DNA from 3 places in the Thermophagus sp. OGC60D27 genome. Region 1 is predicted to be linked to each of the others. Evidence: riboswitches for the same ligand, from Rfam matches in the RefSeq annotation. Region 1 holds a riboswitch; each other region holds the start of a gene.
The links. A riboswitch is a leader RNA that binds a small molecule or an ion and turns the genes downstream of it on or off. The one in region 1 is predicted to bind thiamine pyrophosphate.
Positions count from the first base shown of each region.

Region 2: it holds a riboswitch for thiamine pyrophosphate, as region 1 does, so the genes downstream of both, ACT29H_RS08800 (sulfide-dependent adenosine diphosphate thiazole synthase) here and ACT29H_RS11675 (TonB-dependent receptor) in region 1, are expected to answer to the same signal.
Region 3: it holds a riboswitch for thiamine pyrophosphate, as region 1 does, so the genes downstream of both, thiM (hydroxyethylthiazole kinase) here and ACT29H_RS11675 (TonB-dependent receptor) in region 1, are expected to answer to the same signal.

Region 1 covers NZ_JBQTGH010000008.1:214,013-224,873, forward strand. Annotated here, with positions in the region: gene ACT29H_RS11670 (tetratricopeptide repeat protein) at 3-3,038, opposite strand; TPP riboswitch at 3,546-3,641, shown strand; TPP riboswitch at 3,784-3,876, shown strand; gene ACT29H_RS11675 (TonB-dependent receptor) at 3,930-6,365, shown strand; gene ACT29H_RS11680 (DPP IV N-terminal domain-containing protein) at 6,499-8,736, opposite strand; gene ACT29H_RS11685 (beta-L-arabinofuranosidase domain-containing protein) at 9,553-10,861, opposite strand, start outside.
Region 2 covers NZ_JBQTGH010000006.1:104,892-115,752, reverse strand. Annotated here, with positions in the region: gene ACT29H_RS08820 (precorrin-2 dehydrogenase/sirohydrochlorin ferrochelatase family protein) at 1-112, shown strand, start outside; gene ACT29H_RS08815 (assimilatory sulfite reductase (NADPH) flavoprotein subunit) at 133-1,920, shown strand; gene ACT29H_RS08810 (NADPH-dependent assimilatory sulfite reductase hemoprotein subunit) at 2,057-3,754, shown strand; gene cobA (uroporphyrinogen-III C-methyltransferase) at 4,018-5,298, shown strand; TPP riboswitch at 5,321-5,416, shown strand; partial or broken gene ACT29H_RS08800 (sulfide-dependent adenosine diphosphate thiazole synthase) at 5,611-6,279, shown strand; gene thiE (thiamine phosphate synthase) at 6,643-7,248, shown strand; gene thiC (phosphomethylpyrimidine synthase ThiC) at 7,245-8,519, shown strand; gene ACT29H_RS08785 (hypothetical protein) at 8,831-9,622, shown strand; gene ACT29H_RS08780 (hypothetical protein) at 9,802-10,410, shown strand; gene ACT29H_RS08775 (hypothetical protein) at 10,467-10,861, shown strand, end outside.
Region 3 covers NZ_JBQTGH010000006.1:222,477-233,337, reverse strand. Annotated here, with positions in the region: gene ACT29H_RS09280 (NUDIX domain-containing protein) at 1-786, shown strand, start outside; gene ACT29H_RS09275 (SAM-dependent methyltransferase) at 851-1,555, opposite strand; gene pyrB (aspartate carbamoyltransferase) at 2,013-2,921, shown strand; gene pyrI (aspartate carbamoyltransferase regulatory subunit) at 2,967-3,431, shown strand; gene ACT29H_RS09260 (MGH1-like glycoside hydrolase domain-containing protein) at 3,600-4,982, shown strand; gene ACT29H_RS09255 (TenA family protein) at 5,036-5,722, opposite strand; gene thiD (bifunctional hydroxymethylpyrimidine kinase/phosphomethylpyrimidine kinase) at 5,779-6,588, opposite strand; gene thiE (thiamine phosphate synthase) at 6,814-7,458, opposite strand; gene thiM (hydroxyethylthiazole kinase) at 7,455-8,249, opposite strand; TPP riboswitch at 8,344-8,441, opposite strand; gene ACT29H_RS09235 (dipeptidyl-peptidase 3 family protein) at 8,464-10,422, opposite strand; gene ACT29H_RS09230 (acyl-CoA thioesterase) at 10,495-10,861, opposite strand, start outside.

The DNA.
Region 1 (10,861 bases):
TACTACTCTCCGGCTCCCTGTTGATCTTTAAGTTCCTTCAGGCGCATTTCTGCCCTTTCGCGAATATCATCATCTCTATTTTTATAATTTTCGAGCAAACTCTCCACATACTGACGAGCCTGGAACTGATCCCCCCGACTTTCAAAAATATCGGACAACAAAAGGAAGCATCTTGCCATCCAATATTGGTGAGGCGTACCCACGTTTACAAAATCAAAAATCTCTTTTTCTGCCAGATCCTTGTTACCCTGATCGAACAGGATTTGGGCGACACGGTAACGAGCTTCAGCACCTTCGGGTGAACTGGTATTCTTTTTCAAGATTTGGAATTCTGCCAGTGCCAACTCCTTTTCACCCAGTTCCAGAAGGGCTTCCGCCTTTCGGAAACGGGCTTCCCGCTCCACTTCCGGAGAAGTTTTGGGGTCGGCCAATATCCGTTCGGCCAGTCGGGCAACATTTTGAAGTCGTTCGCCCAGATAAACCTGACAGCGCATCTGACCGATTAGAGCCTCCCTTCTTAGATCCTCCTCATCGGCTTCATTCTCCAGACGCTCATAATAACCGAGGGCTTCACTATAGCGCTCTTGTTGAAAACTGATACGTGCAATACTCACCAATGCATCTTCCATAAAAATGTTTCCGGGTCGACTAACCACAAATTCAAAGGAGCGACGTGCATTTTCCAAATCCTGATTGCGATATTGACAATCTGCTTTATAAAAGTGAGCATTAACCACAAACCGTCCGTTAGGATAGTTGCGCAGGTAGGCTTCGAATTGATTTATGGCCTGCAAGCACTTGTCCTGCATATAAAGTTTTTCTGCGGTAATATAGGACAAGGAATCTTCCTGCCGTTTGTCGATACTTGCAAAGCCTCCCACCTGACGGGTATAGTTGATATATCCATCGGCATCATTTCGATCCAGATAGATGTTTTTAATTCCCAGCAAAGCATCTTCTGCCTCCGGGGTACCGGGGAACTCATTCACCACACGTTTGTAAAAGGCCAGCGACTGATCCAGATCTCCACTATTGTAATAAACCAGTCCCAGCTGCAACATGGCCTTTTTGGAAAAGTTGGAACGAGGATACTCCTCCTTTAACTTCTTGTACATTCTGATGGCTGTAGGTAAATCATTCAGTGCCACATAAGATCGTCCCATTTCGTAATACGCATCATCCACATAGGACGATTGTGGAAAACGATTCACCAGCTGTTGCAGTTGTTCAATCTTGCCACGGTGGTTTTTCACCAATCCAAGCGCAAAAGCCTTCTGATACAATGCGTAATCGGCCGAAGCCCCCGGCACATTGGCAGCCGCATCGTAATAATGGATGGCCCGATCAAAATCACGTTGCATATAAAAGCAATCCCCAATGCGATTTAGGGCATCTCCAAGCATTGGTGATTGGCGACTGCCCATCAGATTCTCATATTTTCTGAACCAGGAAGCTGCCTGAGAATAATTCTTTTGCTTAAACCAGGCATACCCGATATTATAGTGGGCGGTTTTAAACTCATCCAAAGAATAAGACCCGGGCGTATGGATAAAAATATCATAATTCTCGATGGCTTTATCGAATTTTTCCAAACGATAGTATGCTTCCCCAAGCCAATATCTGGCTTTCACCTTCAAATCACGATTGTACTCACCATATTTCAGACTGTATTGCAACATATCGACGGTTTCATCGAAGCGCAAATTGGTAAACAACTCAAGGCCACGATGATAAGCAATTCGTTGGAGCGCCCGGTAATTGTCTGCCGTTTTGTTTTTCACCTTCTCAAGAGCCTCAAGAGCTTGCTGGTAATTTCTTGTGGTCAGAAGCGCCTGTCCTAAATATTGCCAGGCTTCATCCAAATAGGTACTGTTGGGAAACCGGTCAATAAACTCCATGAAGCTGTCGATAATCTCATTAAAAGGAGAGAAGGACAGTTCGTAGTTTAATTTGATATAATTAAACATGGCCTCTTCGGTAATCACTTTATCGAATTCATATTCCGAAGCAGCCCCGAAAGCGGTGCGAGCCCTCTCTTTTTCATTAATCTTTAAATAACAATCGCCCAAATGGTAATAGGCATTCTGAGCCAGGGCATCTTTTTCAAGGGTAGTCTGGGTTAACGCTTCTGCTGCCTCCTCATACTTTTTCAAGTGGTACAGACTTATTCCCAAATGGTACAGATCCTGCCGGGGGGGGGCCTCGGTCAGACTAACGGACATGGAAAGATATTTAGCAGCATTCTCATAATCCGAAAGCGCATACCATGCATTCCCCACCACACGTGCCATATCGGCCTTTCTGACACCTTCTGCCTCTTCAATCAGCGGCATCCCATAATCAATCGCCTTTTTATACGCTCCCTGCAAATAATGGATCTGTGCAATATAGAAAGGAACCTCGTCTCCAAATCCGGGTTCATCTTTCAGTTGTTCAAAAATTTTCAATGCCGAATTATAATTGCCCTGCTCATACTGGATATGGGCATAATAGAAATTAGCGGCGCCCCACCATTGACCTTCCACATTGCGAATTTCTGAAAAGGCCGGAAGCGCCTGATCATACTCTCCTTCCATAAAATGGCAATAGCCCGACTTGAACCTAAAGTCGTAACGGGTATCCCGATTCAGTTTACGGGCCTCTACATATCTGTAATTTCGTAATGCTTTGCGATACTTTCCCGCCTCATAGTCCAGATCCCCCAAACGTTTATAAACATAGGGCCGCATTCCGCTTTCGGGAAAATCAACAAGGAAAGACTCCAGAAGATCCTGAGCATCCTCATTCTTTAAGTGAGAGGAGGCCATGGCCAAATAATAGGCCGATTCAGCTCTCAAATTGCTCTGTCCTGGGCTAAACATCTCCTGTATGTCGGCAAACATACTTCGTGCTATTCCATACCTACCGTTACGGTAATGTTCCAGAGCTTCGTTAAACAGACGATCAGGTTGTCGACTGTCATACGATTGTTGAGCTGTTGAAAAATGGCCGCCAATAATAACCAACAGCAATAGCCAAAGTATACGAAGATTTGTCATGATATTCCAAAATATTGATGTAATCGTAATTTTGAGCCATCGGCTCAATGTGAGTGATTCTATTTTTGTCCTGATCAGACTATTTCAAACAACGAAAATAGAGAAAATTTGGTGTATTTCCAGATAATTTATTATTTAAAGCGAACTTGAGAAAAATAGACGGAAAATAATTAGCCACACCCCTAATAATAAACTTTGTGCTGTTATGGTATTTTCTACTTCATTGGAAATCTTAAAGTAAAGATTAAAATACAATAAAACCTGTACGGTCGATTGAGTCGTTTGCTTGCAGTCGACTCAGTCGTTTGCTTGCAGTCGACTCAGTCGTTTGCTTGCAGTCGACTCAGTCGTTTGCCTGCAGTCGACTCAGTCGTTTGCCTGCAGTCGACTCAATCGTCTGTATAATCTCCATGGAGTCGACTGAAGAAGCCCAAAGCCCATAGCTTCCGACACCAAAACAAAATAATTTAAGATCGCGTTCTCTTTTTTTAATTAAATGTTTCTATATTTGCCGCCACGGGGTGCCCAAATAGGAGGCTGAGATCACACCCATTGAACCTGATACGGGTAATGCCGGCGCAGGGAAATGAGCGCTCTCCTTTTATTTTTCATCCCCAAATTTTCATAGCACACAGAAACGCAAAGGATAAAGATGGGCAAGGTTTATTGTGCAACATAAAACCAACCAAACACAAAAAAATATAATCAAAACAAGCCCTTCTACCTTTTCATTTCTGCCTTAAATTCAACTACAATGGGGTGCCAATAAAAATGGCTGAGATCATACCCTTTGAACCTGACCGGGTAATGCCGGTAAGGGAATGTATGATATCTTCAAAAGCTTTCCCATTGCAGTTTATGGTTTAATTGTTAAACATTAACTGCTTTGTTATGCAAAAATTAATGCTTTTAGTGGGGCTGATCTTCCTTTCGGCCCAGACGTTTTCACAAAGAATGTTACAGGGTATCGTTTACTCTGAGAATCAGGAACCCCTTGCCGGGGCATCCGTAGTGATGAATCCGGGAAACCATGGAACCGTTACCGACCGTGATGGACATTTTCAATTTTCGGGCATCACATCCCCCACCGTCCAAATCCGAGTTTCCTTTATGGGTTACGAAACCTGGCAAGCAATGGTGGATCCGGGAAAAACCAAACACCTGAAGATCACCCTGAAAGCTGCATCCCACTTGACGGAGGAGGTGGTGGTAAGGGCCTATCGTGCCGGTCATCAAACACCGGTGGCACATACCGATCTGGCAGGTGAGGCCCTCAGGGGCGCCGGGGTGGGAAATGACATTCCGTCACTTCTGAAATTAACCCCATCGCTGGTCTCCACCTCCGAAAGTGGCATCGGGCTGGGGTCTACCAACCTCAGAATACGCGGGACCGATCCTACCCGCATTAATGTAACCATGAATGGGGTGCCTCTGAACGACTCGGAAAGTCAAGCTGTCTTTTGGGCCAACATGCCCGATTTCGCCAATTCGGTAGAAAACGTTCAGATACAACGGGGGGTGGGAACCTCCACTCAAGGGTCTGCAGCCTTCGGGGCTTCCATAAACTTTCAGACCACCACGAGCGATCCCCGGGCTTACGCCGAAATAACGTCAACTGCCGGCTCTTTCAATACTTTTAAAAACAGCATTCGCTTTGGCACAGGACTTATTAATGAAAAATTTTCTTTTGAAGGGCGCTATTCACGTCTAAAAAGTGACGGATACATCAAAAACGCTTTCTCGGATCATCAGTCGCTCTACCTGGGTGGCACCATGCATTTCGACAACAGCTTTTTAAAGATGATAATCCTTCATGGTGACCAACAAACAGGTATCAGCTGGTGGGGCGTTCCGCAGGAAATGCTGGAAACCGACCGGCGATATAATCCTGCCGGCGTCTATACCGATGAGTTGGGCAATGAACAGTACTATGACGACCAAACCGACAATTACAAACAGACACATGCCCAATTATTTTACAGTTGGGCAGCAGGGCAACAGTTGCATCTCACCGCAGCGCTTCACTACACCCGTGGCGAAGGTTTTTATGAACAGTATAAAGAAAAGGATTCTTTAAATCATTACGGGATATCACCCATTCAAATCTCTGCTCAAACCATTGAGACCAGTGACTTGATACGCCGGAAATGGATGGAAAATGACTTTTACGGCGCAACGCTTTCGGGCGATTTAAAATTATCAAGTCAGTCCAGCCTGACCTTTGGTGGGGGATGGAACCGATATGACGGCGATCATTTCGGGCGGATCATCTGGATGCGCTATGCCGGAATCACCGAGAAAGATTACGAGTGGTACTTCAACAACGGCACGAAAACCGAACACAACCTGTTTACCAAGTTTGACTGGGAAGCTTCCCCACTCCTTCGGCTCTTTTTGGACATGCAATACCGTGGCATCAACTATGATATGTCAGGAATGGACGACGACCTGCGGTCACTGGATCAGGAACATGATTTCCAATTCTTTAATCCCAAAGTTGGGTTTTACCTCACCCCCGGCTCGAACCACAACATCTATGCTTTTGCGGGGATCTCCAACAGGGAACCCACCCGCACCAATTTTAAGGATGCCAACCTGGATCGGGAAGCTACCCCAAAAGCGGAAAGACTTTACGACATTGAAACGGGTTATAAATATGAATCGGCGGCCTTTTCGGGTGGCATCAACCTCTATTACATGTATTACGAAGATCAGTTGATACCAACGGGTGAAAAAAGTAATGTGGGAAATCCCATCCTGACCAATGTGGATGAGAGTTATCGTGCCGGAGTGGAAGTTATTGCAGCGGTTCATCCGGTATCATGGTTACATTGGGATATGAACCTCACCCTCAGCCGCAACATCATCTACGATTTTGTGGAAACATCGACCAACAGCTATCCAACAATAGTAAACGGCGAGGAAGAATGGATTACCGAAACGGTAATAAAACCTTTGGGAGATACACAAATTGCTTATTCACCTTCAGTTGTTGGCAGCAGTAACCTGACGGTTGATCTGACATCCGGCCTAAGCGTTGGGTTGCTGAGCAAATATGTGGGCGAACAGTATTTCGACAACACCGAAAGCGAAGACCGTAAACTGGATGCCTGGTTGGTAAATGACATACAATTCAACTGGACATTGAATCCCAAACCATTTAAAAGCATCGGCCTGCAATTTACCATTCATAATGTGCTGGACCATGAATACGAAAGTAATGCTTACGGCGGTAATTGGTATGAAGAAGGTGTTGAAAACACCTGGGCCTACTATTACCCCATGGCCGGACGGTATTATATGGGGCAGGTCGTGATAAGGTTTTAAAAAATGAAGCTAAAAATAGATCCGGCCCTTTAGGAGCCGGATTTATTTTTAGAATCTACTGAACGGCCATCCATTCTTAATTTTAAAATTCCATTACATATCAGTATACCCTTTCCCATCAGAGTCTTTTCTTTCACTTATTATTCCACCCGGGTGTTTCCAGATGCAAGAGAGTTCGGATAAAAAAGTCTCGACGTTTCCGTTCTCCGAACTTACCTCCCAAAGTATGTTTAACACCTGGCAACACGACCAATTCAAACTCCTTATCGGCCTTAATCAAAGCATCTGCCACCTGCATGGTTGAAGCCGGATCCACATTGTCATCCAACTCTCCAACAATCAGCATCAACTCACCTTGTAAAAGATGAGCATTTACCACATTGGATGATTCAGCATAATGAGGGCCAACGGGATATCCCATCCATTGTTCGTTCCACCACATCTTATCCATGCGGTTGTCGTGACAGCCGCAAGATGCCACTGCAGCCTTATAAAAGTGGGGATGAAAAAGAACTGCAGCCATGGCGTTTTGTCCGCCAGCCGATCCACCAAAAATCCCCACTCTTGTCGTATCCATAAAGGAGTATTTTTCTGCCGCTGCTTTAATCCACCTTATTCGATCGGGAAAACCTGCATCTTTCAGATTTTTATAACAAACATCGTGAAATGCCTTACTGCGGTTGGAAGTGCCCATCCCGTCGATCTGAACAACGATAAAGCCCAATTCGGCCAAGCTGCTAAATGGGTAGTGATAAGAAGAAAAACTTTTTTGAACAAAGGATCCCTGTGGCCCCGCATAGATGTATTCGATAATTGGATAAGATTTATTCGGATCAAAGGTTGTTGGACGATAAATGTTTCCCCAAATGTCGGTTTTTCCATCCCGTCCTTTGGCAACAAATGGCTCGGGAGCTATCCATCCGTTCGCTTCAATGAGGGAAATATCCGCCTGTTCCAACAACATCAGGATTCTGCCATCGGAGGTTCTACGCAATACAGATACCGGAGCCTTATCAGGAGTGGAATAGGTGTCAACAAAAAAGCGATAATCGTGAGAAAAATGAGCATTATGTTGCATCTTCTCAGGAGTCAGATCTTTCAGACTCTTACCATCGAAACCAATACTGCAATAATGTTCATAATAAGGATCCTCCTTTTTATTACGCCCCCCGGCCCGCAACAAGATGGTTCGATCTTTTTCATTCACATATTCGACTCCACGCACGACCCATTCGCCCTTCGTAATTTGATTAATAATTTCCCCGGTTTCACCATTAATCAGATAAAGATGGTTCCATCCATCCCTTTCGGAAGCCCAGATGATCTCACCTGTTTTATCCACATCATACCTGTACCGTTTCCCGCTGTAATCAATAAAAGTATCACTTTGCTCATCAATAACAATCTTTGTTTTACCGGTTTGCGCATTTACTCGAACCACCTGAAAAACCTGATGCCCCCTCTGGTTATACTCAAAAGAAAACGATTGGCTATCTGGCGCCCATTGGATATTGGAAAGGCTGAACTGGTTTTCGAAGGGACGAATATCTACTTCAATTTTCTTTTTGCGCACCACATCAAAAAGGGCAGGCCGAAATACAGGCAGCACATCCCCAGGACGGAGATATTCCAATTTGTGTAAATTGGGCAATAGCTGATCAGGAGGTGAAGATTCAACAAAGTGCATATAACGTTTCTCATGCACTCTAACTTTGTTGGTGGTCAGATAATGCGAATCAGGTGACCATACAATGTAGGAAGAATATAGGTCGCCGGCACAACCATCATAGCTAAGTTGATTAATCTCACCGGTTCTTATATTGCGAACAAAAACATTATAATCACGAATAAAGGCTTCTTGCTTTCCGTTGGGTGAAACAACAGGATTATTGGCCAACTCGTCACGCGACTCACCCCAATGCGGCCATTCCTGTTCCTTTTCTTTAGCTGACAATGATTCCAGTCGATAAGCGTCTGCCAAAAAACATTTCCAGATCGTATCTTTTCGTTCAAAAGTAAACGTCGTGAGGTCGGCAGCAAATTTCAGGTTAGGAAGTAAAAGTTGATTGGCCTTTGTTTTCAATTTTAATCTCTCCCGTATGGCATTGGCAAGTCTTTCCGTATCAAACGCGATACGTTTTTCCTGTTTTTGTGCATCAACAATAAAAAACATTGTTGTATCAACAGAAGTACGGGCTTTATACCAAAATAGATGGGTCGTATCAATCCAGTTTAGTTCAAGAATTTCATTTAACACCAAACTTTTGAATTCCGAAACAGAATCGGCTCGCAGATAATCTTCTTTCGTAAATTGAGCACTTAAAGAAAAGCATGCAAAAACGAGGAATATTAAAAAAATTAAACGTTTCATAGTTATGAAAATAAGTTTTGAGTTCCTTGCTCCGTGATGTGAGCACTGTGTCAGGGTTAGGGTTGGGTAGGAAATTTATCAACCTTAATCTCAATCTTAAGACAACAAACGTAACAAAAAGGGGGAGTGTTCATTAAACGGTATCCACTTATTTTTTCTTTATTCTCAAAAGCCTCCTAAGTATATTTCCATTTTCTGTCAAAGGAGTCGAGGCAAGAGACATTGATATAGCCATTCCCGGATATATTCCCTATGCAATTTTTTCCTTATAGGAAAAAAAATAAACCAACTTCAGTCATTCTAGGCCCAAATGTCATTGCCCGACTAATCGCGGCCGGGCTCCACACTGGTGGTATTCCTCTTCCACTCTTCTGTTAACTCTCTAATGCGGAGATACATCATTTTATTCAATGTCAGAACAACCCAAAAGCCATTTCTAACAACATTGTTGTTTGCATCAAATTGATACAAATGACGCTCATGATTAACCGTATTTTTATCTCCAACCCATTACGAAAGCCATTAAATATTTTGATCCATCATTTATTGATACGATGGGGCTCCAATAGAGCCCCATCGAGGTAAAAATGGATTCGATATGTTACTCAAACAACGTTGGGGTGATAAAAACATTACATCAACCCATATTTCGCTGCTTTTAAATATTGATGGTCCAAACGGCTTATGAAAGGCAATCTTTACCACAACAGAAACTTATATCAAGTTATGCCATGCAAGGTCCATTAGACCAACCAATAGTTGCCATACAGAATGCCACGATTCATAGGTAGGATCTACCATTTTTTGTTCCGGTCATTACTCCTTCCCTTTCAACGTTCTAACGCCAAAAATAGGTCCTGCACGATGATTATCTTTTGGATCGAATGTAACGGTAATCGAACCCTTTGAAAGATCAATATCATCAGGAATGTTATATGTATTGGTATAGAATTCTCCCGGACGAGCATTGGAAATATTTTCTGTAGCTACAACCTGATTGTTAACGAGAATATCAAATGTTCGGCTTCCCTGATATCCACCCCAATATTCCACTGCAATCTGAATTGGACGGTTATCATTTACTTTCATTTCACAAGACATCCAGCCGCCCCGATCGGCTTCCCTATATTTTCGACGACGATATTCATGAGCCCAACTTTTTTCACTTTTAAAGTTGTGATCTCTTTCGGGTTGCATTTCACCAGGTTGGAAGAAGTCTATGGTGCGAATTTCCAGCCTTTTTTGAGCTTCCTGCTTGGCTTTATATTCTTCCTGAAATTGAATCCATTTGGCTTCGTTAAAGATGTCGAAATAAACAGAATACCTTCGGTCATTGGTTTTATAAAAGGGTTTAAATACAATATCCTTAGGTCGTCCTACCTCTTTTGTTTTAAACATATTAGGCTCATCTGCGATAGGGGTAGTCCAGGTTTCCGGATTTCGGTCCTCTACCATTAATACCGGTACATAAAGCGGATTGTTAGCATTAGAATCATTAACAGCTCCCAACTGTCCGGCAAGAACCAATGGTCCATACATTAAAGCGACTCTGTCTTTGTTATCCGGCATAGTCTCCAACCTGAGCGAGAAGGGGAAAGAGACTTTGACAATATCTCCTGATTTCCATTGTCGATCTAAAGCAATAAAACTCTGAGGTTCCTTGTCATAGGAAACCTCCTCTCCGTTAACGGTAATGATCATTCCTTTTTCAGCCCAGTAGGGATAACGAATTTGAAGAATCAAGTCGACGGGTTCATCGCACTCAAAAGTAAAAGAGGTATTTTGTTCATCCGGGAAACGGGTATTTTGTGTCAATTTCAGACCTTTCTCTTGCCAATTAAGTTCAGATGCAATAAACTGACTAACAAATAACTCCTTATCATTGAAAAAGTAAATATTCCTAGGGTATTTGGCATGATTTTCCATCCCTGTTCCCACACAACATGTAAAGCCAAAGGGATCCTGATAATGCTTATGTCCCCCCATTTCAAGAGATAGATTGTAAATCACATGACCGGTTTGGGGATGCTGTGATGATAAGATATGATTAAACAATGCCCGTTCATAGAAATCGGCTACTTCGGCATTGGCTTCCCACTTAAACAGATGGTTCGATAGCTTCAGC
Region 2 (10,861 bases), on a different contig from region 1:
AGGGCATCTGCGGATAGCCGTATCATCCAATGGTGAGGATGTCTATGCCGCGATCCGAACGCGCAACATCATCAGAGAATACTTTGAAAAGCAACCAATAAGATCCAACTGATTCAATAAAACTTAATTACGATGACCCTAAATTCATTACCATTAAAAGAGACCCAACAAAGAGCCTTGGAAGAGCTCACCCGCGGCCTTTCTGCCGATCAGGCTTTGTGGCTGAGTGGTTATTTTATGGGGTTTCACCACCAGAAGACGGAGGTGACCCCGGGAAAGCCATCGTCGCAGTGCGATTCCGCAGCCAATGATATGCCCTTAACCATATTGTATGGAACCCATACCGGACGGAGTGAATCCATTGCCCGCAGTTTGCACGAGAAGGCCTCTCAGCGTGGTATTAGTAGTACAGTTTTCGCCATGGACGAATACAATGTACGCAACCTTAAAAAGGAAACCAACCTTCTCGTCATTGTCAGCACTCATGGAGAAGGAGATCCCCCTTTGATGGCCGAAGATTTCTATCATCACATAACCGGCAGGCGAGCTCCCAAGCTGGATGGTCTCAAATATTCGGTACTTGCCCTGGGCGACAAAAGCTATAAGCACTTTTGCAAAACGGGCATCGAGATTGATCGGGCATTGGCCAAAGCGGGTGCTGCTTCTCTTTCACCGGTGGTCACCTGTGATGTGGACTTCGAAAGCGATGCCAGCTTATGGATGGACCGGGTGCTGACCGCCCTTGGCAACCAACAAATGCAAGGTGCCAGCGAGGAAAACGCAGCGGCATTCCCATCGCTTTCTTCTGCCGAATATAGCCGACGGCATCCCTTCGAGGCAGAGATTTTGGAAAAAGTACGCCTTACCGGCAGCGAATCGGACAAAGAGGTATACCATCTGGAAATATCGCTCGAAGGATCAGGTCTCACCTATGAACCGGGCGATGCCCTGGGCGTGCTGGCCAGAAATCCGATGGGACTGGTTCGGGATATACTGTCGGAGCTTGGTCTGGAAGGCGACACAACCCTTAATACCCATGTGGGAGAAATCACACTGGAAGAAGCCCTCCGACATCATTATGAAATAACCGTCTTAACCAGAGAGGTGTTGCAAAAATATGCCGAACACACCAATCATGAATCACTGAAATCCCTTATCGAGAATGAAGAAAAGCTTGATAGCTGGCTGTATGGGCACGACCTGCTGGATCTGATTCATGACTTTCCCGCACCCATAAAAGGAGAGGAACTGATTCAGTTGTTGAGACCTCTCCCCCCCAGGCTTTACAGCATCTCATCCAGTCAGGAAGCAGTGGGCGAAGAGGTACACATCACGGTTTCCAAAGTTCAATTTCATCACAAAGGCCGAAAACGAGTCGGCGCTTGTTCGGGCTTCCTGGCAGAAGAGGTGGAGCCGGGAGATCAACTTTTGATTTACATCGAAAAAAATTACAGCTTCCGGCTGCCGGAAAACGGTGACCCCGTAATTATGATCGGTGCCGGAACGGGAATAGCCCCCTATCGTGCGTTCCTGCAACATCGAAAAACACTTGGGCACAATGGTAACACCTGGCTTTTCTACGGTGATCGTCGCTTTTCATCCGACTTTCTGTACCAAACTGAATGGCAAAAATACTTGAAAGAAGGTGTCCTGGAAAAAATCGATTTGGCCTTTTCGCGCGACAGCAAAGAAAAGCAATATGTTCAGCACCGACTCCTACAACAACAAAAAAACCTCTTTCAATGGCTAAAAAACGGGGCCTACATCTATTTGTGCGGCGATCGACGAAAAATGGCGAAAGATGTGGAAAACACCCTAACCGAAATCATCCGCAAGCAGGGCGGCATGACGCCCGAAAAAGCCAAAGATTATCTTCAGCAACTGAAACGTCAAAAACGATTCAGAATAGATGTTTATTGAATGTAAGCATAAACATCAGAAGGGGAGAATAAAAAGACAACAGCCATCGGTTTACCGTCATTCGCTTACAATTATAGTCCTCAAAACGCCCCACTGTGAACGATGAAATCTAAACTCTAAACGAAAAACGAAAACAATGAACCACCAAATTGACTGGAGCAAATTGTCTCAACTGGAAAAGATCAAATACGACAGCAACTATCTGCGTGGAACGCTCACCGAGAGTTTGGCCGATCCTGTGACGGGTGCCATAGCGGAATCAGATACTCAGTTATCCAAATTTCACGGCATCTATCAACAGTTTGACCGGGACACCGAAAAAGATCGGAAACGTCGAAAGCTGGAACCGGCTTTTTCGTTCCTCATAAGAGTGCGGCTTCCCGGGGGGATCGCCACCCCCCAGCAATGGCTGCAAATGGATGGGCTGTCCGACCGTTATGCCAACGGCACCCTTAAACTCACCACGCGTCAGGCTTTTCAGCTTCATGGCGTCATAAAGCGAAATCTGAAACCCACCCTGCAAGGCATTAATGAAGTCCTGCTGGATACCATTGCCGCGTGCGGGGATGTGAATCGCAATGTGATGTCGCACGCCAACCCGGCCGAATCACCGCTCCATGCAAGTGTTTATCAGTTGGCGGGCGAATTATCCCGTCATCTGACACCACAGTCTACCGCCTATCATGAAATATGGCTGGATAAACAATTGCTGGCATCCTCAAAGAAAGAAATTGAACCCATTTACGGACGGACCTATCTGCCACGAAAGTTTAAAATAGGCATTGCCATTCCGCCTTACAATGACATTGACGTCTTCTCTCAGGACCTGGGATTCATTGCCATAGAAGAAAAGGGCAAATTGGCCGGGTTTAATGTCACGGCGGGCGGCGGCATGGGTTCCACCTTTGGGAATCCACAAACCTATCCTCGTCTGGGCGATGTGATCGGTTTTTGCCAACCGGATCAGGTGCTCAAAGTGGCCGAAACGATTGTCTTGATACAGAAAGAAAACGGCAATCGACAAGACCGTAAAAGAGCACGACTTAAATACACCATTGACGATCGCGGAATAGAGTGGTTCAAAGATGAGTTGAATACCCGTCTGGGTTTTGCTCTTGAAGCGCCCCGCCCCTATCGTTTCACCCGCAATGGCGACCGCTACGGATGGAAACAGGGTATCGACGGCAAATGGAGCCTCAACCTTTTTGTGGAAGGAGGAAGAGTGAAGGACACCCCCTCTCTCCTCTTGAAAACAGCTCTGCGAAAAGTTGCTGAAAACATTGACGATGCCCAATTTATTCTAACCGGAAATCAAAACCTGATTATTGCGAATACCTCTCAAAAAGAAAAGGTGGCGCGCATCCTCAAAAAATATGGCGTATGGCCGGCCACGCTTTCCGGATTGAGACAGAATTCCATCGCCTGTGTGGCCTTAAACACCTGCGGATTGGCATTCGCCGAAGCCGAAAGGTATCTACCGACACTGATCGGGAAGATAGAAACCATTCTGCAAGAATATGATCTTTTGAAAGAAGAGATCGTCATTCGTATGACCGGATGCCCCAACGGTTGCGGGCGGCCTTACCTGGCCGAGATAGGACTGATCGGCAAATCAATAGGCCATTACAACCTCTATTTGGGGGGCAACAAACAGGGAACGAGATTAAATACTTTGTATCGGGAAACGCTTACGGAAAAAGAAATTATTGAAACACTTCGACCCCTAATTGCCGATTATGCCCAAAATAGAAATTCCCATGAAAGCTTTGGCGATTTCGTAATTAGAAAAAAATATGTTTCCGAAACGGTTCAGGGAAAAGATTTCAGACATTGATCAAACCGAAAGAAAGGAAGTGAATAGTCTATGTTTATTAAAAGGTGATTCACATTTAGAATCAGATTAAAACCAACAATCCAATCTCTTTCAGACAGATGAATGCAAAGGGGAAAATCATTTCAAAGAAATGCAGATACCCCTTGCTGGTTTTATTACACATCATCATTTTTTTGATTCAATAGTATAATAAAAATGTATTTGAATTTTTCTCCACCCTCCAAAAGCCATACTCAATCATCAAAAACATAAAACCAAGAGCCATGAACAACTTCAAGCATCAACAACAAGAATTCTTGCCCATATCGGTAAATGTAACCGGCAAAAAACTATTAATAGTGGGTGCCGGCAAAGCTGCCCTGTCGAAAGTCAGAAGTTTGCGACGTTTCAATGTATCCATTACAGTCATCGGAATAAAAATCGATCCTGCCTTTCTGGAAATCGACAACATACATATCATCCATAAAAGCTATGATCCTTCCGACCTGGATGATTTTTTCATGGTATATGCATGCACCGACAACCGACATACCAATGAAATAATTCGCGAACACTGCCATGCCCGTAACATTCTTGTGAATCTGGCAGATAATCCCCGCCTCAGTGATTTCATTTCTCCTGCCGTTTACCAGGAGGAGGATCTAACAATAGCCGTCGGATCAAATGGGAAAAACGTGAAACAGTCGATCATGATTCGGGAAAACATAAAAAAAAACTCCGGGCCCGACTTAACAGGTTATCTATCATTGGAAAAGACATCTCTTAACGGAGAAAAAAACAGGGATCGTTCGCAGAAACCATTCGTTCCCAAAGTCATTCTGGCCGGTTTTGGTCCCGGTGATCCGGAATTAATGACGCTGAAAACCCATCGCTACCTTTTGGCGGCGGATATTATTTTTCATGATGCACTGGTCGATTCCAGGTTTCTGGAACACTATCCGGCCCGTAAAATAGCCGTGGGGAAACGATGTGGACAACACCATATTCAACAGGTAGAAATCAACCAGCTACTGGTATCAGCCGCCTTGAGCGGGAAAAAGGTGGTGCGACTAAAAGGGGGCGACCCTCTTATTTTTGGTCGGGCCGGAGAAGAACTTCAATTTCTGGCCGAAAACAATATTGATGTGAAAATTGTGCCGGGGATAACCAGTGCTTTTGCTGCCGCAGCTCAATATGGAATTCCATTAACCCATCGGGAGATAGGTTCTTCCGTAGCATTTTGTGTAGGACATAACATTGCCGAACGGGAATTACCCCAGGCCAGTACTCTGGTCTTTTATATGGGAGCACGACAACAATGCGAAATTTCCAACATACTGATAAAAAAAGGATGGAATAAAAATACCCCGGTTGCACTCATAAGTAATGTTTCCAATCCTCAATCAAAAGTAGTAATATCGCAACTCGACCAATTATGTCAACATCCGCTTTTACAAGAAACACCGCTATTGATAATAGTAGGACAGGTTGTAAAAAAGATGCCTGAATTTGAAGAAATTGCACCAAGAACAGAAAAGAAAAAGAAGCACATTTTTGCAGTTTAACAATATATTATCTATTTTTGAAATCCAATTTACGGGGTGCCTTACTTAACAGGCTGAGATCATACCCATTGAACCTGATCAGGATAATGCCTGCGAAGGGAAAAGATTTTATCGTATGCTCACCTTTATCAGTACCGCACTCCATAGATTTTTGATTAATCCTTTAATAATCATAAAACTATGGAACAAATGGTATCAGCAGGAATCATCGATTCCTACTTCAACAAATTAAAAGAGAATCTGGCCGTTGATGTGGCCATTGCCGGCGGTGGGCCGTCGGGACTTATTGCCGCTTATTAATTATCAAAAGCAGGCAAAAAAGTGGCTGTTTTTGAACGTAAGCTAGCCCCCGGTGGAGGCATGTGGGGCGGTGCCATGATGTTTAACGAAATAATTGTGCAAAAAGAGGCTCTGCCCATCCTTGAAGAACTCGGCATCGAAAGCAATCCATACAAAGATGATTACTATACAGTGGACTCGGTACATGCCACCTCTGCCCTCACCTATCATGCCACCCGTACCGGTGCCCGCATCTTTAATTGCACATCCATAGAAGATGTGGTATTTCACAATAATAAAGTGAGTGGATTGGTTGTCAACTGGGCGCCGGTACATCGCGAAGGGCTTCATGTAGACCCTTTGATTATTATGGCCAACGCCGTAATCGACGGAACAGGCCACGACTGTGAAATAGTGCATACCGTAGCCCGCAAAAACGATATCCAGTTAAATACCCCTTCGGGACAAGTCATGGGAGAACGTTCGCTGGCGGTAGAAGAAGCCGAAAAAACAACCATCGAAAACACCAAAGAAGTATTTCCCGGCCTTTTTGTTTGCGGAATGGCCGCCAACGGAACCAGCGGCAGCTATCGTATGGGGCCCATATTCGGGGGTATGCTCCTTTCCGGACAAAAAGTAGCAGAATTAATAGCTCAAAGACTTTCTGAAGAATCTAAAGTTCCGGAAAAAGTCAACGGGTAAAAGTTGATAATCAATAGTCATTAGCGGTTAGTGATTAGTGTTTAGTCACTAGTTTTTGGTTAATGATTGACTTTTTTAACACTTAAGAATATGGTAATTTTTGATTGGGGAGATGGCTGCTTTTAAATATTGTAAACTTCTTGTTTATATATAAATACCCCAATTTATGTCGCTTTCTCAACCACCCTGACCATCCAATCTCCCCAATCATCTCATTTTACATCGTCGGTGTGAATTGGCAATCCAAATAAATAAATCCAATGAAACGACCATGACCAAGAAGATTTGCAACAATAAGAACATGTATAAACTTTAGGTCATGCGAGTTTCATCCGGCCAATAACTTAGATAAATTTTATACGGATGAAAAATTATGGTGTTTATGTGATTTTAACCAAACCGATGCTACCGCATACGACCATTGCCGAAATATGCGTACAAAACCAGGTTGCCATGTTGCAACTAAGGGAAAAAGAGATGAGCGACCGGGAGCTTCTGAAAATTGCCCGTGATTTAAGAGCCATAACCCGTGGAACCACTACCAGTCTGGTCATCAATGATCGTCCCGACATTGCCCTGCTTTGTCAGGCCGACTATCTGCATCTGGGACAGGATGATTTGCCTGTTTCCGAAGCCAGAAAAATTGTAGGCCCCATGAAGATTGGTCTATCCACCCATTCCCTGGAACAGGCAAGGCAAGCGCTAGCCCAAGAACCGGACTATATTGGTTTTGGACCGATATTTCCCACCAATGCCAAAGCAAAACCTGACCCGCCCGTAGGCACAAACCAATTGGAACAGGTGCTTGCAATATCTGACGTTCCGGTGGTTGCCATTGGGGGTATTTTCCCTGAAAACATTGGGCAGGTAATTGCTGCAGGTGCCCAAAACATTGCCATGGTTCGTCACTTTATGCAAACCACCGACTTTGAAACAAATTTGAAACAAATTCAAAAACTAATTCCATGACCACACAAATCCACTATGCCCGTGCAGGCAAAATAACCCCGGAAATGAAAATTGTAGCTGCGCGCGAAAAGGTAGATCCTCAATGGCTTTGCAACGAGATAGCCGAAGGAAGAATCGTCATACCCAAGAACCACCATCACCATTTTGAACCCCATGGTATTGGTGCCGGACTGACGACCAAAATAAATGCCAACCTGGGCACATCGGAAAAACACTGTAACCTTTCCGAAGAACTTAAAAAACTCGATATTGCCGTTAAATATGGCGCCCATGCCATCATGGACCTCTCAACCGGGGGCAATCTAAAACTTATCCTAAACAAAATATTGAAAGCATCTCCGGTAATGGTAGGTACTGTCCCCATATACAGCGTTGCCACACGATTGTTGGCCCAAGGGAAAAGCATAGCTGATTTGACGCCGGAAGAACTTTTCCGCGAAATAGAATTTCAGGCCGAGGCCGGTGTGGACTTTATGACCTTGCATTGCGGTGTGACGCAAGCCTCCGTATCCTTTCTAAACAACGACAAGAGAGTATGCGGCATCGTTAGCCGTGGCGGGGCCATACTTAAACGATGGATGTTGGAAAATAAAAAAGAAAATCCGTTATACGAACAATACGACCGAATCCTGGATATTTGTCAAAAACATGATGTCACCATTAGCCTTGGTGACGGCCTTCGTCCCGGTGCCGGGTCCGACGCTACCGACCGTGGCCAGATTGCCGAGCTGCTGGTACTGGGCGAGCTTGTTGACCGCGCCAGAGAACAAGGCGTTCAGGTCATGGTAGAAGGACCGGGACATATGCCGCTCGACCAGATAGAGATGAACATGAAGCTGATGAAGAGAGTTTGTCATGAGGCGCCCTTTTATGTTTTGGGACCGTTAACCACCGATTCGGCCCCGGGATATGACCATATTGTTGGAGCCATCGGCGGGACGGTAGCGGCTATACATGGTGCCGACTTCCTTTGCTATGTCACGCCGGCCGAACACCTATGTCTTCCCAACGCCGAAGATGTTCGAAATGGCGTCATTGCCAGTCGAATTGCTGCCCACAGCGCAGATGTGGTCAATAAAATTAATGGTGCGCGTGAAAGAGATTACCTCATGTCCAAGGCCCGGCGCGACCTCGACTGGGAAACCATGTATGAACTGGCTCTTGACCCAGAAATGGCCAGAAAGCGTAAAATTGAATCGGAAAGCAGCGAGGAAGACCATTGTACCATGTGCGGAAATCTTTGTGCAGTGAAAAATGATAAGGTGGTTTGACAAATTTTCAGCACTGAACGATTTTAATTATTCCTAAAAAACGCATTAATACAAGCAATTTAAATACAATAAGAAAATTATTTTCCAAAATAATTTTCTTAACAGAACGTATTATTAAACACAATTTTATACATTTGTATAATAAGAGCAATAACAAAGTTATAAAACACTTGAATTTAATAACTTTTCTTTTACTAAAAACTCAAATAAAAGGAGGTGCCTATGAAAACATAACAACTTTACTATTTTAATGGCAAACAATACTGTAAGAATTGATTCAACTATTTTTTATTAACCCTAAATCTAACAAAATGGAAAAATTATCAATTGTATTAATTATTGGATATTTCTTAATTTTTACATCTTGTAGCCAAACAGAAGATTTGGATGTGCAAACACAAATTCCCGATGTATATGTTGATAATGGAATTCTTGTAATAAAAAACCAAAGTGTTTTAAACAATCTAATCCTTAGTAATTCGAAAAAATCAAAAGAAGAGCTCACTGCTTGGCAAGACTCTTTAGGATTTGAATGTTACCAAATTTATTATGACGAAATTTTCTCTGAATATGAAGAAGTAGTAAATAATGCTAAGTCAGAGGCGCCAATTCTTGAATTCATAAATACATATAAAAATGAAGTATTTATCCCCGGAGGGACTATTGATGGCCTACCAGATTATAGCATAGAACCAAAAGTCGTGCCCCCTTATCTTACAGTAGCAAACAAAGACGGAATTTTCAAGCTTGGCAATGAAACAATAGTATCTACTAAAGAAAAATTAACGACACTAAAAAGCGTTTCCACTTTTTCTTGTTCCAAAAAGCACGATAAAAGAAAGATGAATATCCAACTGACAGTTAATGACCCTAAAAGTAATTACAACTATGTAAGAGTTACACATTCCAAAAAGGTTCTCTTTGCATGGGTCTCTTATTCGACAAAATATTATTGGCGTTATAGCCCAAACGACCCTGGCTATTTTGCAACCGATAATGACATTCTATCAGGAACAATGTTTAACCTATTGCGAGGTTCTAACTATCTTGAAATGTGGAATCGGGGCGTAGGGGAGGACCATAAATGTATTTTCTCTTGGTAATATTCAAATAATAACAGCATCTGAAAGCATTCGGAATAATTTTTGTTATATTTCAGATGCTGTTTTATAGAATAAACATAATTCCAGAAATACAATTGTCAATGATGTATCGGCCATTTTTAATTATAATAACTGGAATAGTTTTTTGTCAACCTAGCTTGTCTCAATCAAACAGGGAAATGGGTATTGCCCCCAAACCGAATATAAACATACCTTTAAAATACCAACTTCCTTCACTCACATTACAACAAGAAAACCAATTATTAAATCCATATTTCGAACACAACGGCATCCGTCTCCAACGGAACTGGACGTTTACAAACTTTACTTTGGATTCCATATCCGATGTCCGTAAAATTTATTTTCAGAATACCGGAAGCATCATGCATTACCCTGCCTTCGGCGGTTACCAGCACTTCAAAAGCGATATAGTGTTTAAGCCGGTGAATAAGCTAACCGTTACTTTAGGCGGTAGCCTTCTAAGCATTGACACGCCCGAATCACTGCGTCCGGCAATGCAATATGGCATACAGTCTTCGGTCCGGTATGCATTCAACAACCACTTAAGTCTTTTCTTATACGGACAAAGACTTTGGGACTTCAGCAAATCTCAAAAAAGCAGTTTTGCAATAATGAATCCATTATTTCCGCAAACGGAAGCAGGTGCCGGCCTATCGGGGAACATGAAGAATATCCAAATTGATGTAGGCCCCAGGCTAATTTTTGATACAAAGTCCAATTTTCAAAAAATGAATTTAATAAACACAAATATTTCAATTGATTTTTAGGACAGAACTACATTCTAGCCGTTTTTTTAAACTAATATTATCACATTAAACAAATTATGAAAAGAGCAGCATTTGTTTTAATTTATGTTTTTTATATTTTTTCAGCTTTAAGCGCCCAACCCCACTCGGGAATAAAATTTTCAACCACATTTAGTGATACCAAATTAAAATCGGACGAAGAACAGGAGTTTATTCAATACAGTGAGGGTTCCGGATGGGAATTGGGATATTCATTCCATATTCCGGCCATTAAAGTGATAAGTTTTCAAATTGAACCGGCAATAGGTAAATTGCCATTGGATTATTCGGATGATTATTTAACTAATTTTAGTGACATAGACCGCTCTATTTTCTATTTTTCCATGAATACCTTTGTTAACTCTATGGCATACAAAGGTTTTAATTTACAGGTAGGACCCAGGTGGGAATATGCATTATTTGGGTCCCGAAA
Region 3 (10,861 bases), on a different contig from region 1:
CTGGTCATGCTGATGAGCCGAAGATATTTAAAAGGCTTTGTGGCCGGACCACTCGAGTCGTGGATGATGCAACAAATGTTAAAGGTGTTCTTTTGGTTGCTGGCGGCTCATACCTTACTAACGCTGGCGGCTGCTCTGTGGATGTCACATGCCTGGTGGGCAGCCATTAGTGGCCCTGGCTTTTATGTGTTATTTGCTTTGATGGTGGCTGTTTCCTGGATGGTGAATCAACAACGAAAAAAGGAATGGAGCAAGGAAGAGTGGGTCCCCGTGGTGGATGAAGAAGGTAAAGTGGAGGGCGTGGCACCACGAAGTATGGTTCATAACGGAAAAACCTTTTGGCTTCATCCGGTTGTGCATCTTCAGGTAATAACGCCCAATGGATTATGGTTACAAAAAAGACCGATCCATAAATTGATTCAGCCGGGAAAATGGGATACCGCTGTGGGAGGACACGTCGACAAAGCAGAGGATATCCGGCAAGCCTTGCAACGAGAAACCCGAGAGGAGATTGGTATAGACCTTCAACAGGCCGCTTTTGTTGGAAGATATCTTTGGAAAAGTAAAGTGGAGAAAGAACTGGTCTTCGTCTTTGCGATATATCATGAAGGCACGCTTCATCCTCATTCGGAGGAATTGGATGGCGGAAAAACGTGGACCTTCGAAGATATTGAGACAAGTATCGGTAAAGGTGTTTTTACCCCCAATTTTGAAGAGGAATATCGAAGATATGCGAATGGGTTGAAGAAGATTAGAAGTGAAAAGTCTATCGTCGAATGGAAATAGTTACTAGCTCGTTATTGATAGTTTTAATTCTGTGGGTTAGGGAGTCGGTTACCGGGCATTAATCCTATCCCTGAATTAAAAATATCGTTGGTTTCTTATGCAAATCGGGTACCTTTCCCTTCCAAGAAGATACCGAACGGGTCTCGATGAATTCATCCGGAAGTGTTAGGTTGCAGGCAATGCATAACAACGTATTGGGATGACAATTCCCTATAATATCTTTTACCAGGGCATTGTTTCGATAAGGCGCTTCGATAAATAACTGTGTTTGTTTTTCCTTTATGCTTCGGCTTTCCAGATGTTTAATGCTTTTAATGCGATCATGTTTGTCGATGGGTAAATAACCGTTAAAAGCAAAGTTTTGACCATTCATCCCGGACCCCATCAGCGCTAGAAGAATGGAGGAGGGGCCCGTCATCGGTACCACTTTAATCCCTTTCTGGTGAGCCAGTTTGACAATGGCAGCTCCGGGGTCGGCAATGCCCGGGCAACCGGCTTCTGAAATGATCCCGATATCATGGCCGTCGGCCAGTGGTTGTAAAAAAGATGAATATTCACGGGGACCTGTATGTTTGTCTAGGGTGAAAAAGGTGGAATGATCTATATCCATCTGAGGATCAAGCAATCTTAAATAGCGTCGTGCCGTTCGGATGTTTTCTACTATAAAATAGCGTAATCTTCCCGTTAAAGTTGCCACTTCGGAAGGTATCGTTAAAGGATGATCGGGATTCCCCAAATGGGTGGGTATTAAGAAGAGCTTACCTTGCATGATTTTCAATTTTCGACAAAAATAGCGATTTTGCATTGCCCGGGAAACATTATTTTTTGTGGTTTTCGGGATGTGTGCCGCAATACTTCATGTATATATGGAATAAGCACTCCTGAAATTATTTCCTTCCCGGCACGAAATATTAAAAAGAAAATCGTTGGCATCACGAAACAATTTTTAGCTTCATTCCCGATCAACTACAATAAAAACTTTACGTTGTAGAAAAAAAGATGTAATTTTGATGTTTGAAATGTTGAGATGTCAAAAAATAGAAAACACACGAATGATTAGGGGAAAACGAAGGAGTCATTTTTCTCTTTGTCAATGTTTATTTCGTTCCAATGATATTATTATTTGCAGACCTGGTTTTTTTAAGCCGGGTCTTTTTTTGTGCCTATAAGTAAGAAGGACAGAAGAAGAATTACCTGATTAATTATAAAGTAAACCCATGCAAAAGATGAAAAACCGGAGCTTAGTCTCTATTAATGATTTTAGCCGCGAAGAAATACTTCATGTTTTGGACGTGGCAGAAGAGTTTGAACGTAATCCCAATCAACGGCTACTTGAAGGTAAAGTGGTTGGTAGTCTTTTCTTTGAACCATCAACTCGTACGCGTCTAAGCTTTGAAACTGCCATTAATCGACTGGGAGGAAGGGTGGTTGGTTTTTCCGACTCGGCTTCTTCTTCCACCACGAAAGGGGAAAGCTTAAAAGATACCATCCAGATGGTAAGCCGATATGCTGACCTGATTGTGATGCGCCACCCATTGGAAGGCAGCGCCAGGTATGCTTCAGAACAATCACTGGTGCCGGTGATCAATGCCGGTGATGGCGCCAATCAGCATCCAACCCAAACCATGCTCGACCTGTATTCCATTCGTAAAACACAGGGATCTTTGGATAATTTGAATATTTTCATGGTGGGAGACCTCAAATACGGCCGTACCGTGCATTCTCTGTTAATGGCCATGTCTCATTTTAATCCTACCTTTCATTTTGTATCTCCCGAAGAGTTACGTATGCCTCGTGAATATAAACTCTTCTTGGAAGAGAATGGAATTCCTTATTATGAACATGGTGAGTTATTGGATATCATTGATGATGCAGATATTATTTACATGACCCGGGTTCAGAAAGAACGGTTTTCCGATCCCATGGAATATGAAAGGGTGAAAAATGCTTATGTACTCAGAAAAAACATGCTCAATAATACCAAAGAAAATATGCGTGTTTTACATCCGCTGCCAAGGGTGAACGAAATACATCCGGATGTGGATAGTAGTCCGAAAGCTTATTATTTTGATCAGGCTCGAAATGGGGTGTTTGCCCGAATGGCACTCATCGCTGTAGTAATGGGATACAGGTAGTAAGTTTTAAAATTACAGATTAAATTATCAGATTAAGATACTATTATGGTACACGGTAAAGAATTAAAAGTTAGTGCTATTGAAAATGGCACGGTGATCGATCATATCCCCACCGACAATTTATTTAAAGTGATTAAGATTTTAGATCTCGATAAAACGACCAAACAAGTGACCTTCGGTGCCAACCTCGATAGCAAAAAGCTGGGGCGGAAAGCCATCATTAAAATTTCTGAGGTTTTCTTTGAAGATCATGAGATCAATAAGATCTCTTTGGTAGCACCACAAGCGAGACTGAACGTCATCAAAAATTATAAAGTAGTAGAAAAGAGGGATGTTACCATCCCCGACACCATCGTGGGAATTGTGAAGTGCTTTAATCCCCAATGTATTACCAACAATGAAATGGTTACTACCAGATTTAAGGTCATCAATAAGAAAGAGGTTGCTATGAGGTGTCACTATTGTGAGAAGATTACGACTCAGGAAGAATTGAAGTTTGTGAATTCCTGATCAGAAATAAAACATTAATGGGTAGGGTTGGGGATTTTGTTGTATATTTTTGAAGCCTTAGTGTAAAATGTAACTTGTTGTTTTGCTAACGGGTAGCATAGATGATTTCTGTTATTGAACAGGTTTGAGTTGATGAAATTTCTTTTATTCATGTAAACATATTTTGGTATGGTAAGAACAATCTTTCTCATAGTATTCTTGATTGGCATTTTTACAAAATCAATGGGCCAACTGCCTGCACCTACGCCGGAGAACATTGAAAAGTATAAGCAGATATGTAGGAAGTACATTTACAAAGAGATGAAAGGAATGTACCGAACATCCGGCGGATCCTTAAAATACCCATTCCTGGCTCCGGGAAGCAATCAATACCTTGATATGCTATGGGATTGGGATTCTTGGCTCAGCAATATAGCCTTGCGGCAAATTTTGCTCGAAAATGGGAATGAGAAGGATCGCATTGAGGCCCTCCAATATGAACAAGGGTGTGTCTTGAATGCTTTGAGTTATGGCGGAATGGATGGTTGGATTCCCATTTGGATTGAACGAGATGCCCCCAGTCGAGAAGAAATGTTAAAGAAGCGAAATCCCTGGAAAAGTAATATGCATAAACCAACTCTAGCTCAGCATGCCGCTTTTGTGGTTCAAAATATGAATGGAGATGCAGAGTGGTTACGGGATGATTTTTACTTCTTGCAGGCTTTTGTTAGTAAATATCTTAATTTTCATCGTCATGCGGCCACGGGACTGATGTATTGGGAAACGGATGAAGCCATAGGGGTCGACAATGACCCCAGTACCTTTTATCGGCCTTATGGCAGTTCCGGATCTATTTTTCTCAATGCGCTCATGTATAAAGAGTTGTTGGCGATTAGTTACCTTGCCGAAAGGCTCAATCTCCCGGATATCGCAAATTACTATAACCGAGAGGCGGATCAATTGTTGAAAAACATCAGAGAACATTGCTGGGATCCTCGTGATGGGTTTTATTATAGTGTTGATCTGAATTTAAGGCCCATAGAAAAACCGGATATAGAATCTCTTCAACCCGGGGAGTTATACCTCCACGTTGGTCAACCACGAACGTATGATTGCCTGATTCAACGGTTCAGTATCTGGAGTGGGTTTATGGCGATGTGGGCAAATATAGCCACGCCTGAGCAAGCGGAAATAATGGTAAAGAAGCATTTTCGCGATACTACCTCCTTTAATGCCCCGGCAGGCGTTCGTACTCTTTCTCCCTTGGAAAAAATGTATGATGTAAGAGCCAGTGGAAATCCTTCCTCGTGGCTTGGGCCTGTGTGGATTAATGTTAATTATCTTGTTTTTAGAGGACTGGTCAATTATGGCTATGATGATGATGCCCGGGTGTTGGCCGAGAAAACCATTCTGCTTTTAGGACGGGATTTTGAACGCTTTGGCGCTTTGCATGAATATTACCTTCCCGATAATGGAGAGCCAGTATTAAATAAGGGATTTCAAAATTGGAATTTCCTTGTCCTTAATATGGCTGCTTGGCTTGATAAAACAACTGTTGTAACGGAATTTTAAAATCTTTTTTAAAGGTTTGGGAAACACTGTAGAGTAGTGCAGTGACAGATCATTTATTTTTTGTTCCAGGCTTCTGAAAAAAAGGCGAATTCATATTGGATGCTTTTTTGAAAGGCCTGGATCATTTCTTCTGTAAGTGTCTGGTTGATTCCTTTCATGATTTTTTCCACTATAGATATGTAACGAGCGACATAACGGCCATATCTGGGGTCAGCGTAAGTCTCTAACCATAATTGATAAGGATTGTCTTTTACAGCTTTTGATCGGATTCGTGTCCCTGCCTCATGATAAACCCAAAAACAGGGGAGAAGAGCTGCGACGGCTGATTCATATGAACCTGTAAGGCATACTTCGGTGAGATAAGAAGTGTATTGATGACAAGCTTTTGACATCTTTTGCGGACGTTCAACACCAAACAGAGGGAACAATTCCCGGTGAAGGGTTCGTTCTATTTCCAAACCATCGGTGGCCATCTGGAGAAAAAAGGTGAAGGCCTCCCGGTTTTCAGATCTCCCGGCCAGAATCGAAAAAGCGCGGGCATCCTTTTCTATATAAAGCATGTCTTGGGACAGATAGTGCCGGAAGCATTCGAGGGGGAGGGTTCCTTCCGAGAGCCCTCGCCCAAAGGGATGATCAAAGATCTTGTTGATCATGCCAAAACTAATATTCCACATATACGCCGTATGCGGTCCGGCAGGAGGGATGCTCAAAAACCGGGTGCTTTCTTTTTTGTCCTTCATCTGAAAAAAGTCTTTCTGGATAATGGGTGGTATATATCCAATGGTTCTCTTTGAGTTTATGCCCACCACCGGAAAAAATGATGCACCGGGCCGTGACCATGTCCCGTTTTGTAATCTTTACCTGCCTGAATGGCTTGATCAATATAGTTTTTCCCTTTGCCCACCGCCGATTGGAGCGTCTCCCCTCGAGCCAGAAAGGAGGCAATGGCAGATGAAAGCGTACATCCTGTTCCGTGCGTATTCATCGTCGTGATTCGCTTTGAAGGGAATGTGACAATTTCATCCTTTTCTGCATCATACAAGACGTCCATGAGCGTTTCATCGCTCAGATGACCGGCCTTGAGCATCACCGAAACAGATTGGTTACAGGAAAGGCTGCGGGCTGCATCGGGCAATTCTGATTGTGCCGTAATCTTCTCTCCCGAAAGGATCGATGCCTCAGGAATATTGGGCGTGATGATGGTGGCCAGCGGCAGCAGCTCCTCTTTCAGCGCTTCGATGGCTTCCTCCTGCAACAGTTTGTCGCCCGAGGTGGCTACCATGACAGGATCTATCACCAGTCTTTTTACTTCATATTGCTTTATCTTTTTTGCTACCAGTCGTATCACCTCGACCGAATGGAGCATTCCCACTTTTACGGCATCAGCACCGATATCGGTGAGCACGGCATCGATCTGTTTTTCAATCGTGGCGATCCTCACCGGAAATATGTCTGTTACCCCTTCGGTATTTTGTGCTGTAATGGCTGTTATGACCGACATGCCGTAGCACCCACAGGCAGAAAAGGTCTTTAAATCGGCCTGAATGCCGGCGCCACCTCCACTGTCACTACCGGCTATTGTTAGTGCGGTTTTATGTTTTTTCATTGGTATGTTTTTTATCTCAGTTATTGGTATGGTAGAATTCGTATGACAAAGAATTATACCTTGCTATTGTGGACAATCTTTGGTGTTAAGTGTATCTGTTTCCGGGGTTGTGGGATAGATGTTTGATATGTAGGGTATAGTGATTTTTGCAATCGATTATACCTGCCTCCCAAAACCCGGAACCTCGAAACCTAAAATCCGAAACCGGGAATCAGAAACACCCTTCTATTTTCTTTTCCGTCCTCGATCGATCTGTTTTAAGAGCTCTTGGGCGGCAGTATGGGGATCTCTGGCCGAACAAATGGCCGAAACCACCGAAAGCCCCTCCACACCAGTGGCCATCACCTCGTGGGCATTCCCTTGATGGATGCCCCCAATGGCCACCGAAGGATGTGAGGAATGCCGGGCTATGTCAGCCGTTCCCTGCAACCCCAAACCTTTCTCCAGTTCTTTTTTGGTGGGCGTGGTAAACACCGGACTTATACCAATATAATCGATATCGGCCCGGTTGGCCTCTTCCAGTTGATCCATCGATTCGACGGATAAACCAATAATCTTATCCGGCCCCAACATCTGACGAGCCATCTGCCAGGGCATATCGTTTTGTCCCAGATGCACCCCATCGGCATCGGTGGCCAGCGCTATATCCACCCGGTCGTTGACGATCAGCGGAAGCTTATGGCGTTGCAATATTTTCTTAACGCTCATCACTTCCTGTATAAATTCACGGGTAGTAGCCTCCTTTTCCCTTAACTGTACCATGGTGACACCCCCTTTAAGTGCATTTTCCACCACCTCTGCCAGGGGCCGTCCCAACGATAGGTCTCTGTCTGTTACCAGATAGAGACGCAAATCAAAAGAGGTTCTCATAGCTTTAAGGATTGGTTAAGGTCCTCTTGATTCAGAGCGTACAGAGCATCCAAAAAGTGCATCTGAAAAGAGCCAGGCCCTGCCGCCATCGATTCCGCTTTTTCCCCGGCTACCGCCATGATGGCCATGGCCGATGCGGCACCGGTCAGGGCATTGTCACTGACCGCAGCAAAAGCCCCTGTTAATGCCGAGGCCGTGCATCCCATCCCTGTCACTTTGGGCATGAGGGGAATGTGGTTTTGAATTTGAATAACATGGGTTCCGTCGGTGATGTAGTCGGTTTTCCCGCTGATGCTTATCACCGCCCCCGTTTCGCGAGCCAATGTCTTGGCCATGCGAAGTGCCACGTCCGAAGATTCGGTGCTGTCGACCCCTTTGGTGCGTACATCACTGCTGATGAGAGCCATAATTTCAGAAGCGTTACCACGAATGATGGTCGGATTACAGGCTCTGATCAATTGATGACAGGTCTCGGTCCGAAAAGAGGTGGCGCCAGCTCCCACAGGATCCAGTACAATAGGTATTTTTCGTTCCCTGGCCGTTTTGCCGGCTAATAGCATTCCTTCTACCCATTGCCGGCTCAGGGTTCCAATGTTCAAAACCAGGGCAGAGGCGATGCCGGCCATGGACGCCATCTCTTCCGGGGCGTGGGCCATCACCGGACTGGCACCTACCGACAGCAAGGCATTGGCTGTATTGTTCATGACCACGAAATTGGTAATGTTGTGAACCAGGGGCGAGGTGGCCCGCACCTTACGAAGAAGGTCTCCTGTAATTTGTGGTGTAATCATTTCACTTAATATTTTGGGGTTAAAAAAAAAGCTGTTCTGCACGAGGCAAAACAGCTTTAAATGATCTACTATGTCCTAAATGGTATGTGGTATCTCATTCAAACGACTGTTTCCCTACGCTGTTATTACACATATCAGGTTTAAGGGTCTGTTCTCAGCCCCACTCAAGGTGGAGCACCCCTAACAGTGTTTCGTTACAAATGTAACATTTTTTCTATAACCAGGAATGTTCTCCGGCGTATCGCATCATCTGTTCATCATATTTCTCGCCATAATCCGGAATGATATCGGTAATATTGCCTTTATCATCCGTTACGGTACGGAATCGCGGGTTGACAAAGCCACTATAGGGGGCAAGGTTCAGTTTTTGGTAGCGGTTCAAAACTTCTTTATGAAGTTGCTTATCCACCTTCACCCCATAGGTTTCTACCAGATGGCGAGCTGTTTCAAAGTCGCCTTCCGACTTGACGCGTTGAATTTCTGACAGTAAGGTGGCAAACAGATGCCGCAAGGCGTCATAATCATTGATGATGAAAAAGGTTTTGCCATCTTTCATTTTCTTTTCTATCACCTTCTCCGTTTTTCCTTTTTCGTAGCACCAGGCGGCAATAAGCTGGCGATTGCGCATATGGGCTTCTTCAATATCCTCGCCGGGGTTGATACGTGTTAGCTGAGTCATCAGTCCGTTGCGGATATAGTTGTCGTATTCGGCTTTATAAGCCTCCCGGTCGGGCAGTAGATTCAGTTCCACCACTTTCTTATCGGCCATATAATAAAGGGCAAACAGATCGGCACGCGCTTCTTCTATTACGGCGCCATAAGCCTTTAATTCATTGCCCGAGACACCTTCCAATAACTGCCCGGAACCATGTCCCAAACATTCATGAAGGTCGGTATGCAGGTTGCCCGAGATAAAACCATATTGATTATATCTGTCAATCTCTTCCCGGGAATAACAAAACTCTTCCAGAAAACCTGTTCCTTTGGATGCCTGATCGTAGGCATAGGTGATATTTTCAATGGTGACCGACTTGGAACCATACTCTTTCCGAATCCAGTCGGCATTGGGGAGATTGATGCCGATGGGCGTATGAGGAAAGCAATCGCCCCCCAGCATGGCGACGTTGATCACTTTGGCGGTAACGCCCCGAACCTTTTTCTTTTTGAAGCGGGGATCGACGGGTGAATGATCTTCGAACCACTGGGCATTGGCACTGATGATTTCGGTGCGGCGGGTGGCTTCACGGTTTTTAAAGTTAACCACGCTTTCCCAGCTCCCTTTCAATCCCAGAGGATCCCCATAGGTCTCAATGAATCCGTTAATGAAATCCACCTGCGAATCCTGATCGGACAGCCATGCTATATTGTAGTCATTAAATATCTTGAGATCCCCTGTTTTGTAAAAGTCGATTAACAGCGAGATCACCTTTTTCTGTTGGTGGTTTTCGGTTACCGTCAAGGCTTTTTGGAGCCATCCCACAATCTTCTCTATGGCGGGCGAATACATGCCGCCTATTTTCCAGACTTTTTCTTTAAGTTGTCTTCCTTCTTTTACCAGTTGCGTGTTTAACCCGTGAGATAGGGGCTCCCGGCCATCCGACGCCTTAAGGGAAGCATAATAAGCCTCCGCTTCTTTTTGCGATACACCGCTGTAATAGTTGTTGGCAGAGGTGGCAATCAGATCTGAGTCGTTTTCCTGATTAACCCGTTTGGCATCTACCTCGGGATCGAACAACACAGGAATGAGCGTTTTTAGCAAGTCGTCAACGGTTTCCCCTTTTTTTAAAGGCAACAATTCGGCAGGAATGCTTTTGACCGCTTGTTGGAAAAATGCTTCACCAAACGTCGGCGTTATTTTCAGGGTGGAGTAGTGATGATGAATACCATTGGAAAACCACACCCGCTTAAGATAGACCACCAACTCGCGAAAATCTTCCGATGAGCGGTCGCCGGTATAGTGTTGGTAGATGGCTTCCAGTGTTCGGCGAATGGTGAGATTATGCTTATAGTTCTGGTCAAACAGAATATCCCGGCCTTCAATGGCCGCCTGCGATAAATAGTAGATGAGTTTCTTTTGTTGCAGCGACAGCTCCTCAAATCCGGTTACGGGATAACGAAGAATGCGTAGGTCGGCAAACTGCTCTACGTAGTATTGAAAATGATCTGTTTTCATGGTGTTACTCTGTTTGTAGGGAAACGATTAAGGGCCCTCCCGTCACGGCATCGTGAATGCCCGGGGCAGGCCTTAGTGCCCATGCGTTTTAAAGAAAGGGGCAATTTTATCGGCCAGAAACGGCGGAATGCGCGTTGGTCGTCGTGTTTGGGCATCCAAAAAAGCCAGTACGGTTTCACCCTTTACCAACAATTGTCCCGATTGATTATATATATTGTATTGAAACCGAATCCTGGATGTGGGAAAATCTTCCACGTAGGTCTCGATGGTCAGTTCATCGTCGTAACGGGCCGACCGCAAAAACTTAACATGCAGTTCGGAAAGCGGCAGCATAATCCCTTGCTTTTCTATTTCGCTGTAGGGAAGTCCCAGGTGCCGGAACATTTCGGTACGTCCCACCTCAAAATAGGCCGAATAGACTGCATTGTTGACAATCCCC